Regions from separate parts of the Curtobacterium sp. BH-2-1-1 genome, predicted to be linked through region 2. Evidence: riboswitches for the same ligand, from Rfam matches in the RefSeq annotation. Region 2 holds a riboswitch; the other holds the start of a gene.

Region 1 (5,464 bases), 1.2 Mb from region 2:
GTGCGCGTTGAAGTACGTGATGAAGGCGACGTCGGTGACACGCTCGCCGCGGGAGTCGCGCCCGCGGATCCCGTTGCCGTTCAGGTACATGCCGACGCTCTTGCCGAAGCCGGAGTCCCAGTCCTCGGGTTCCATGGCGTCGCCGGAGGGCGTGAGCCACACGACGTCCGGCAGCGGCTCGTCCTGCCCGCGGCGGACCGGACGCCCGTTGAAGTACCGCGTGCGGCGGAACGTCGGGTGGTCGTGCCGGAGCTTCACGACGTCGGCCGTGAACTGGATGAGGTCGTCGTCGGCGGCGTCCCAGTCGATCCAGCTCAGCGCGGAGTCCTGGGCGTACACGTTGTTGTTGCCGGACTGCGTGCGCCCGAGCTCGTCGCCGTGGGCGATCATCGGGACACCCTGGCTGAGCAGCAGCGTCGCGAGGAAGTTCCGTCGGCGCTGCAGCCGCAGGGCGTTGATCGACTCGTCGTCGGTCGGGCCCTCGGCGCCGGAGTTCCACGACCGGTTGTGGCTCTCGCCGTCGTTGTTGTCCTCGCCGTTGGCCTCGTTGTGCTTCTCGTTGTAGGCGACGAGGTCGTACAGCGTGAAGCCGTCGTGCGCCGTGATGAAGTTGATGCTCGCCTTCGGCGTGCGGCCGTCGTGCTCGTAGAGGTCGGCCGAGCCGGAGATCCGCGAGGCGAACTCGCCGAGGGTGGAGGGCTCTCCCCGCCAGAAGTCGCGGACGGTGTCGCGGTACTTGCCGTTCCACTCGGACCACTGCGGCGGGAAGTTGCCGACCTGGTAGCCACCGGGGCCGACGTCCCACGGCTCGGCGATGAGCTTCACCTGGGACACGATCGGGTCCTGCTGGACCAGTTCGAAGAACGCCGCCAGCCGGTCCACCTCGTAGAACTCACGCGCCAGGGCGGCCGCGAGGTCGAAGCGGAAGCCGTCCACGTGCATCTCGGTGACCCAGTACCGCAGCGAGTCCATGATGAGCTGCAGCGAGTGCGGGTGCCCGACGTTGAGCGAGTTGCCCGTGCCCGTGGTGTCCATGTAGTACCGCTTGTCGTCCTCGACGAGGCGGTAGTAGGCGGCGTTGTCGATCCCGCGGAAGGACAGCGTCGGTCCGAGGTGGTTCCCCTCGGCCGTGTGGTTGTACACCACGTCGAGGACGACCTCGATGCCGGCACGGTGCAGTTCGCGCACCATCGCCTTGAACTCCTGCACCTGCTGTCCGTGGTCGCCCGAGGACGAGTAGTGCGAGTGCGGCGCGAAGAACCCGATCGTGTTGTAGCCCCAGTAGTTCGACAGCCCCTTGTCCTGCAGGGTCGAGTCGTTGACGAACTGGTGCACGGGCATGAGTTCGAGCGTGGTGACGCCGAGCCGCTGCAGGTGCGCGATCACGGCCGGGTGCGCGACCCCCGCGTAGGTCCCCCGCTGTTCTTCGGGCACGTCGGGGTGGGTCTCGGTGAGGCCCTTGACGTGTGCCTCGTAGATCACGGTCTCGCCGTAGGGGATCCGAGGAGCCCGGTCGCCCTGCCAGTCGAAGAACGGGTTGATGACGACGCCCTTCATCATGTGGGGCGCCGAGTCCTGGTCGTCGGTCGAGTCCGGGTCGCCGAACGTGTACGAGAAGAGCGCCTGGTCCCAGTCGATGTCCCCGCTGGTCGCCTTGGCGTAGGGGTCGAGGAGCAGCTTGTTCGCGTTGGCGCGGAGCCCCTTCTCGGGGGCGTACTCGCCGTGCACCCGGAAGCCGTACTGCTGGCCGGGGCCGACGTTCGGGAGGTAGGCGTGCCAGACGTACGCATCGACCTCGACGAGGTCGATGCACTGTTCGTTCCCGTCGTCGTCGAAGAGACAGAGTTCCACGCGTTCGGCGACCTCGCTGAAGAGGGCGAAGTTCGTGCCGCTCCCGTCGTAGGTCGCCCCGAGCGGGTACGGGTTGCCGGGCCAGGTGTGCAAACGGTCCTCCAGGTGTGGGTCCCGCCAACATATCGGCGGGAGCCGACCGCGTCCGCAGACAAGCTCCGGCCGTGGACGGATGCGCGGGTAGCTCTGCCTGTGGAGGAACGGGCGAGTAGCGTCGCGCGCATGGCCAACATCGTCACGCAGATCGCAGAGAAGGTACGCCCCGTCGGCGTGTCCACGAACTACGGGGAGCCGGTCGAGGTCGGCGACCAGACCCTCATCCCGGTGTCCCTCGGCTGGTTCGGCTTCGGTGGGGGCGGGGACGGCGACGACAACGGTGGCGGAGGCGGCGGTGCCGTCTCCATCCCGATCGGCGCCTACGTCCGACGCCCCGGCAAGGACCTCGAGTTCGAGCCGAACCTGATCTCCCTCCTCGCGGTGAGCGTCCCGGTCATCTGGGTGACCGGGACCGTCCTGCGCAAGCTGGTCCGCGTCCTGAAGAAGTGACCCACTGACGGACCTGGAGGCGCGGTGCGGGCCCGCCCCGCGCCTCCAGGACGTCCTGTGGTCGCGATCCGTCACCGGGTCGCGACCACGTCTACAATGGCGGGACACACACGGGAGTCCGGGATCGCCGGGCTGAGAGGGAGCGAGTGGCGCTCCGACCGTCGAACCTGATCCGGATCATGCCGGCGCAGGGAGGAGTCCAGGGCCATGTCCACGAGCACGCACACTGCTGTTCCGTCCACCCCCGTCAGGCGCTCACTGCGCTGGCGGGTCGTCGACATCGTCGTCGCGAGCGTGCTCGCCGTCGCGATCGGTGTCGTCTTCAAGCTCTGGGAGTTCGGCTACGAGCCGATCAGCGCCGTCGCCGCGCTCGTGCTCCCCGGCACGCAGGCGCTCTTCGGCGGCGTGTGGCTGCTCGCCGGGCCCGTCGTCGCGATCATCGTCCGGAAGCCCGGAGCGGCCCTCTACGCCGAGATGGTGGCCGCCTCGGTCGAGGCGCTCCTCGGCACGCAGTGGGGCTGGCTGACGCTCGAGGCCGGCCTCGTGCAGGGCCTCGGCGCCGAGCTGGTGCTCGCGCTCTTCCTGTACCGCGTGTACCGCCTGCCGGTGGTCGTGCTCGCCGGTGCCGCGGCCGGGCTGGCGCTCGGGCTGAACGACACGGTGCTCTGGTACCCCGGACTCGACCTGGCGTTCAAGGTCGTCTACGTCGTCTCGGCGATCGTCTCCGGTGCGCTGATCGCGGGCGTCGGCTCGTGGTTCCTCGTCCGAGCGCTCGCCGCGACCGGCGTCCTGTCGTCGTTCGCGGCGGGCCGTGAGCACTCCAGACGCGGTCCTCGCACCGTCGCGTGACCGTGGCAGTCGCGCGGATCACCTTCTCCGACTGGGGCTGGCGGTACGCGGAACGTGACGCCTGGGCCGTCCGGGGCGTCGACCTGACCGTCGAGCCGGGGGAGCGGGTCGCGATCGTCGGTCCCTCGGGCGCCGGCAAGTCGACGCTGCTGCGGGCGGTCGCGGGCGTGCTCCCGGACGAGCCGGACGCCACCGACGACACCGCGGCCTCCGTCCAGGGTTCGGTCCTCGTCGACGGTGCCGAACCGCGTGCGGTCCGCGGGCGCGTCGGCCTCGTCATGCAGGACCCCGAGGCGCACACGGTGATGTCCCGCGTCGGCGACGACGTGGCGTTCGGCTGCGAGAACGCCGGCGTCCCGCGGGACGAGATCTGGCAGCGCGTCCGGTCGGCCCTCGACGTCGTCGGGCTCGACCTGCCGCTCGACCGGTCCACCACGATGCTCTCCGGCGGGCAGCGGCAGCGGCTGGCGCTCGCGGGCGTGCTCGCCATGCGTCCGGGTGCCCTCGTGCTCGACGAGCCCTGCGCGAACCTCGACCCCTCCGGGGTGGTGCAGGTGCACGACGCCGTGCGGGCGCTGCTCGACGAGACCGAGTGTTCACTGCTCGTCGTCGAGCACCGCATCGGCGCGTGGCTGGACCTGGTCGACCGACTCGTGCTGCTGGAGCCGGCCGGGGGTGTCGTCGCGGACGGTGCGCCTGCGGACGTGCTCGCCGAACACGGTCCGGCGTTGACCGCCGCCGGCGTCTGGGTGCCCGGGTCCGAGCCCGAGCGGGGTTCGGCGCGCCGGGGCACCCGCACGCCGCCGCGAGCGGGCGAAATGCTTGGGACGGTCCGCGGGGGACCGGACGGAATCCGCCCGCTCGGCGCCGCGGGTCCGCGAGCGGGCGGGATGCATGGGGCCGACCGCGGGGGACCGGACGGAATCCGCCCGCTCGGCGATCGGGACCCGGTGCTGCTCGCGGCGCGGGGGCTCGGGACCGCCCGGGGCAGGCGGCAGCCGGTCGGGAGCGGGATCGACCTCGACGTCCGGGCCGGACGGGTCCTCGCGGTCACCGGGCCGAACGGCATCGGCAAGTCGACGCTCGGCCTCACGCTCGCCGGGCTCCTGCGCCCCGCCGCGGGGTCGCTCCGCGCGGGCACGGCACTCGCCGACGGCATCGGTGACGCCCCCGCCGCGTGGACGAGCCGGCAGCTGGCCGGTCGGATCGGCACGGTCTTCCAGGACCCGGAGCACCAGTTCGTCGCCCGCACCGTGCGTGAGGAGCTGGCCGTCGGCCCCCGCGCCCTCGGAGCGGCGGACGTCGATGCCCGGGTCGACGAGCTCCTCGACGCGTTCGGCCTCGCGCACCTCGCCGACGCCAACCCCTTCACGCTGTCCGGCGGCGAGCAGCGGCGGTTGGCGATCGGGACGGTCATCGCCTCCCGGCCGCCCGTCGTCGTGCTCGACGAGCCGACCTCCGGTCAGGACCGGGCGACCTGGCAGGCCGTGGTGGACCGGCTCGGCGAACTCGCCGACTCCGGCACCGCGATCGTCGCCGTGACGCACGACCGCGACCTCGTCCGCGCGCTCGACGCGGACGAGATCGTGCTCGGGGCGACAGGCGTGCTCGGGGCGACAGGGACGACGAGGGCGACAGGGGCGACGGGGGCGAGCACCGTCGGGCCGGCCGCCGACCTGCGCGACCCGGCCACGGAGGTGCAACCGTGAGCGAGCACCAGGCCGCGGCCGGTCTGCCCGGACGAGCCGCGCCTCCTGGGCCACCCGACGGCACCACGCGTGCACGCGGCGTCCGAGGCGTCCAGCCGGTGGCCTCGCTGCTGGGCGTCCTCGCGCTCGGCGTGTGCCTCGTGCTCAGCCTCGACGTCGTGTCCGCGGCGGTCGCGCTCGGTCTCGAACTCCTGCTCCTGCCGCTCCTGCGGATCCCGCCCCGCACCCTGCTGCTGCGGACCTCGCCGGTCCTGGTCGCGGTGCCGCTGACCGCGCTGAGCATCGCGTTGTACGGGCGGCCGTCCGGGCGGTCCTGGTTCGACCTCGGGTTCGCGCACGTCACCGACGGGTCGCTCGCACTCGCGCTGGCGACGGCGCTCCGTGTCCTGGCGATCGGGCTGCCGGCGGTGGCGTTGTTCGTGCGGGTGGACCCGACCGACCTCGCGGACGGACTCGCGCAGCTCCTGCGGCTGCCGGCACGGTTCGTGCTCGGGGCGCTCGCGGCGATC
Region 2 (5,464 bases):
AGACCGGGTGGACGGGGTCCTCGGCGTGCGTGCCGGCGAGGCGTCGGTGGTGCAGTTCGCGGGCCTCGTCGGCGCAGCCCTGGGCCGATGCCTGCCAGAACGCGGCCTCGGCCCCGGTGGTCCACGAGCCGAGCAGCGCCAGGTGCCGCTCGTACGCGCGGAGGTAGTGGACGTCCTGCGCCAGGTACGCGGCGAACACCTCGGGGTCGAGCGTCCCGGCGCGCATCCCGGCGAGGAAGTCGCACGCGATCGTCTCGTGCAGGACCTCGGCGACGTCGTCCCACCAGCGGTCGGTCCACCTCGGCTCCGGCCGCTCCGCACGCACGAGCGCGCCGTGGTCGACCGGACCGTTCCCGGTGCCGACGTGCAGGGCGTCGGCGCCGCGGAGGGCCGCGGTCAGCCAGCGCTTCGCCGTGCCGACGGCCAGTTCCCAGTCGCCGTCGCGGGCCGCGAGCGTCGCGATCGCACTCGACAGCGAGCACCCGGTGCCGTGCGTGTTCGTCGTCCGGACGCGTGGCGCGCTGAACGTCCGGAGCACCCCGTCGGGCCCGACGAGCACGTCGTCCGAGGTGTCGCCGCCGTCGTGGCCGCCCTTCGCGAGCACGAGCACGTCCCAGGTGCGGGCGATCGTGAGCGCCCGGTCCTCGGCGCTGTCCGGGGCCCGTCCGTGCAGGGTGGCCAGCTCGGCGAGCACCGCGAGTTCCGCCCGGTTCGGCGTCACGAGGTCGGCGAGCCCGAGCAGCGTGGCCATCGCCCGCGAGGCGTCCTCGTCGAGCAACCGGTCCCCGCTCGTCGCGACCATCACGGGGTCGACCACCACGACCGGTGGGCGGTGCTCGCGGAGCCACTCGGTCACGACCCGTACGACCTCGGCGGTGCCGAGCATCCCGACCTTCACGGCGTCGACCACGACGTCGTCCGACACCGCGTCGAGCTGTTCGCGCAGGAACGCGACGTCCGGCACGTGCACCGAACGCACCCCGTGCGTGTTCTGCGCGACGAGCGCGGTCACGACGCCCATGCCGTAGCCGTCGTGCGCGGCGATGGCCTTGAGGTCCGCCTGCATCCCCGCCCCACCCGTCGGGTCGGTCCCGGCGATGCTCAGGACGCGCGGGACGCTCATGCGTCCGCCCCGTGGTGCGTCGCGTCGGCCAGGAGGAACGGATCGCCACCACCCGACGGCCCCGGCTCCGCCCCGTGGTCGGGTCCAGTGCCCCACGCGGACACGAACGCCGCCGCGGCGGACCCGGGGTCGGCCGCGGCACAGATGCCCGACACGACCGCCACGCCCGCAGCACCGGCTGCCCGGAGCGGCCCGACGTCGTCGAGCGTCACCCCGCCGATCGCCACGCACGGCACGTCCGTCGCGCGTGCGAGCCGGCCGAACCCGTCGTGGCCCAGGGCCGGCGGGTGGTCCGCCTTCGTCGCGGTCGGGTGCACCACGCCGACCCCGAGCAGGTCGACCGTGCCGCGGGGGAGTGCGGCGACGGCGGCGAGGTGCTCCGGGGTGTTCGCGGTCAGCCCGACGTGTGCGTCCGTTCCGAGCAGGGCGCGAGCGGCGGTGACGGGGACGTCGGACTGGCCGAGGTGCACGCCCGCGACCCGGTGTCCGGCGTGCCGAGCGGCCAGGGCGACGTCCAACCGGTCGTCGACCACCACGGTCGCGCGGTCGCCCACGGCGTCGGCCACCGCGGCGGTCAGTGCCAGCAGGTCACGGGCCGAGGCGTCCTTGTCGCGCACCTGCACGATCCGCACCCCGCCGTGCACCGCGGCACGGACGACCCCGAGCACACCGATGCCGTGCCGGTCCGACAGCGCCGGGTCCGTCACGAGGTACACGCCGAACCCACCGGCGCTCACGCGGACACCGCCGGGGACTCCACGGTGATGCGCGCCGAGCGCACGACCTCGTCCGGCGAGAGCGACGCCAGGCGGTCGAGGAACAGCGGCTGGAACGTGCCCGGTCCGCCGGCCTCGCGCGCGGCGAACTCGGCCGCGATCGTGTGCACCGCGGTCGCGGCGACGGCGGCCGCGCCCGGGTCCTCGGGGGAGACGGCGGTGAACGCGGCGACGACGGCACCGAGCGCGCAGCCGCCGCCGGTGATCCGCGTGAGCAGCTCCGTGCCGTTCGCGACCCGCACCACGCCGATGCCGGGCGCGACCAGCAGGTCGACCGGACCCGACACGGCGACCGCGGCCACGCGCCTGGCGGCCACCGCGTCGACCGCAGCCACGCGCGCGTCCTCGGTGCCGACCGTGCTGTCGACGCCACGACCACCGGCCGAGGCGCCGAGCACCGCGAGCACCTCGGAGGCGTTGCCCCGCAGCACCGTCGGACCGAGCGCCAGCAGGTCCCGGGCCAGGGCCGTCCGCACCGGCAGGGAGCCGACGGCGACCGGGTCGAGCACCCAGGGCGTGCCGGCGTCGACCGCTGCCGAGGCGGCTTCGAGCGACGCGGCCCGGGGTTCGGCGTGCGGCGTGCCGGTGTTCACCAGCAGGGCGTCGGCGACCCGGGCGAACGGCCCGGCCTCGGTCACGACGTCGACCATCGCGGCCGAGGCGCCGAGCGCGAGCAGCACGTTCGCGGTGACGTTCTGCACCACGGTGTTCGTGATGCAGTGCACCAGGGGACTCCGGGCGCGGACGGCCTCGAGGAGTTCGGCGGTCCGACGGGCCCAGTCGGGGGCGGGCGCAGCAGTGTGCATGGACGATCCCTTCGCGAGTACGAGCTCGAGCAGGTTCGACGGGTGTGATCTCAGCCGCTGGTTGCGGCACCCCGTGTCTCGACCGACACCGTACACGAGCGGCTGCGACGTCTCCGGTCACATGACGGGTCCCGTGTGACAGGGTTGACGGGTGCCAGACACCACGCCTCCCGGGCCGCCTCCCGGCCCCCGCGACCCCGGCGACGCCTGGGCGGTCGGCCCCGACGGCACCAAGGCCTGGGGGCGGTTCGGCGCGGCCGGACTCCTCGTCGACGACGGCTCCGGGCGCGTGCTCCTGCAGCACCGCGTCGAGTGGAGCCACCACGGCGGCACCTGGGGGATCCCGGGCGGAGCCCGCCACCTCGGCGAGGACGCCGTGACCGGGGCGCTCCGCGAGTCGGCGGAGGAAGCCGGCGTGCCCGAGGACGGCGTGGACCTCCGGCACACCGCCGTGCTGGACCTCGGGTTCTGGACGTACACGACGGTGGTGGGGCGCGCCTCCAGGGCCTTCGAACCGGTGATCGCCGACCGCGAGAGCCTCGAACTGGCCTGGGTGCCCGTCGGCGACGTCGAGGACCTGCCCCTGCACCCCGGGTTCGGGGCGTCGTGGCCGGCGCTGCGGGCACGGATCGAGACGACACCGCACGTCGTGGTGGACGCGGCGAACGTGGTCGGCAGTGTGCCGGACGGGTGGTGGAAGGACCGGGCGGGGGCTGCGTCGCGGCTGCTCGGGTCGGTGGGGGCGCTCGCCGCGGCGGGTGTGTCGGCCGAGGTGCTCGCACTGCCGTTCGACCGGTGGTGGCCGCGGTGGACCGTGGTGCTCGAGGGAGCGGCGCGGGACGCCGTGGGCGCGGACGAGCCGGTGTCCGTCGTGCGCGCGCCGGGGTCGGGTGACGACGCGATCGTCGAGGCTGCCCGGGCCGCGGTGGACGCCGGCCACACCCCGGTCGTCGTGGTGACCGCCGACCGCGAGCTCCGGGCCCGCGTCGAGGAGCTCGGCGCCTCGGTGCACGGGCCGGCCTGGCTGCGCGACCAGTTCTGACCGCGCGGTCCAGCTACGCGGGGATGTGCTTCCGCGACGACACCAGGATCGCCACCCACGACAGCACCCCGAGCCCGACGACCACCCACAGGATCGTCGGCACCGCCACGACGTTCGCCACCGCGGCGATGACCGCCGGCGCCAGGAACCCGGCGTACGCCGCCGCGTAGAACACCCCGGTGAGCCCGGCCAGGTCGCGTGTCCCCGCGATCCGCTGGACCTCGAGCAGGCTCGACACGAGCGCCAGCCCGATGCCGAGGCCGATCACGACGTTCGCCACGAGCCCGATCGCCACGGACTGCAGCTGGACCGCCACGACGACCACGGCGACGCCCGCGGTCATGAGCGCCACGGCCGTCAGCAGTCCGCGTGCCGACAGGAGCGAGGTGACCCGCCCGGCGAGGGGCTGCACGGCACTCGACACCCCGAGGGCGACGACGGTGGCGGCGGTGGCGAACACGAGCCCCCACGTACCGGTCGCCCCGGCCAGCTTGGTCGGCAGGTACCCGTACCCGATCGCGGCTGACCCGAAGATCCACGGCGCGGCGACGAGCACGACCCGGGTGAACCGGCGGTGCCCGGCGCTCGGCACGGCGAGCTGCTTCCACCAGGGACCGGGCAGCCCGCCGGAGCGGCTCGTCTCCGGCGTTCGCCAGACGATCACGGCGAAGGGGACGGCGACGCAGATGTGCACGAGGAAGGGCAGGACCTCGGGGATCGGCCCCCACTGGGCGATGAGCCCTGCGACGAGGGCACCCGACGCCGACCCGAGGGTGAACGCCAGTGACGCCCGGCGTGCACCGGAACCGGCGTCGGCCGACGGGTCGAAGCGTCCCTGCGAGAGCTCCTTCACCCAGCTGTTGCCGACCGCCATCGCGATCCCGACGGTGACCCCGGAGAACAGGCGTCCGGCCATGAGGAACCCCGCGCCGAGCGGGCCGAACGCCAGCAGTCCGCTGCCGACGACGGCCGAGACGATCCCGGCGAGCATCAGCGGGCGGCGGCCGTGCCGGTCGGACAGGGACCCGGCGACGAGGAGCGCCGGCGCGAGCCCGAGCACGTACACGCCCAGGAAGACGTTCACGAGCAGCGACGAGTAGTGCGCGCGCTCCTCGTACATGAGCAGCAGGGGTGAGAACTGGTTCCCGCCCCACGAGCACACGAACACCGCGCCCCAGACGGCGACCCACGGCAGGACGCGTGCGTTCGGGACCGCGAGCGAGCCGGTGGTCGGGACGCTGCCGGTGGTGGCGCTCACAGGGCGCCCCGGTGCGACGCGACGTGGGCGCGGAGGACCTCGGCGTAGCGGAGGGCGTCGCCGGCCTCGAGCGCGGCGGCCAGTGCCCGGTGGTCCTCGAGGGACGCCTGCAACTGGGACGGCTGGAGCCGCATCAGGTGGTGCCGCAGCCGCTGCTGCCGGTCGCGCAGGGTCCGGGCGAACATGACGGCGATGGCGTTCCGCGACGCCCCGATGACGGCGCCGTGGAACTCCGCGTCGACCTCGATGAACCGGTCGACGTCGCCGGTCGCGACCGCCTGCTCCTGTTCCGCGAGCATCGCCTGGAGGAACGGGGTGACGTCCGCCACACGCCCGTCGGTGACGACGCGGGTCGCCGCGGTCGACTCGATCGCCTCCCGCATCTCGAGCACGTCGGCCGCCTCGCTCGGGGACATCGGCCGGACGACGGCGCCCTTCCGGGACTCGAGGGTGAGCAGG

Evidence for each region. A riboswitch is a leader RNA that binds a small molecule or an ion and turns the genes downstream of it on or off. The one in region 2 is predicted to bind thiamine pyrophosphate.
Region 1: it holds a riboswitch for thiamine pyrophosphate, as region 2 does, so the genes downstream of both, BJK06_RS02875 (ECF transporter S component) here and thiM (hydroxyethylthiazole kinase) in region 2, are expected to answer to the same signal.

What each region holds. Positions count from the first base shown of each region.
Region 1 is NZ_CP017580.1:624,146-629,609, reverse strand. Features, by position in the region: gene glgX (glycogen debranching protein GlgX) at 1-1,944, opposite strand, end outside; gene BJK06_RS02880 (hypothetical protein) at 2,074-2,397, shown strand; TPP riboswitch at 2,499-2,608, shown strand; gene BJK06_RS02875 (ECF transporter S component) at 2,605-3,246, shown strand; gene BJK06_RS02870 (ABC transporter ATP-binding protein) at 3,243-4,955, shown strand; gene BJK06_RS02865 (energy-coupling factor transporter transmembrane protein EcfT) at 4,952-5,464, shown strand, end outside.
Region 2 is NZ_CP017580.1:3,238,611-3,244,074, forward strand. Features, by position in the region: gene thiD (bifunctional hydroxymethylpyrimidine kinase/phosphomethylpyrimidine kinase) at 1-1,123, opposite strand, end outside; gene thiE (thiamine phosphate synthase) at 1,120-1,860, opposite strand; gene thiM (hydroxyethylthiazole kinase) at 1,857-2,705, opposite strand; TPP riboswitch at 2,694-2,789, opposite strand; gene BJK06_RS15395 (NUDIX domain-containing protein) at 2,857-3,747, shown strand; gene BJK06_RS15400 (MFS transporter) at 3,761-5,005, opposite strand; gene BJK06_RS15405 (GntR family transcriptional regulator) at 5,002-5,464, opposite strand, start outside.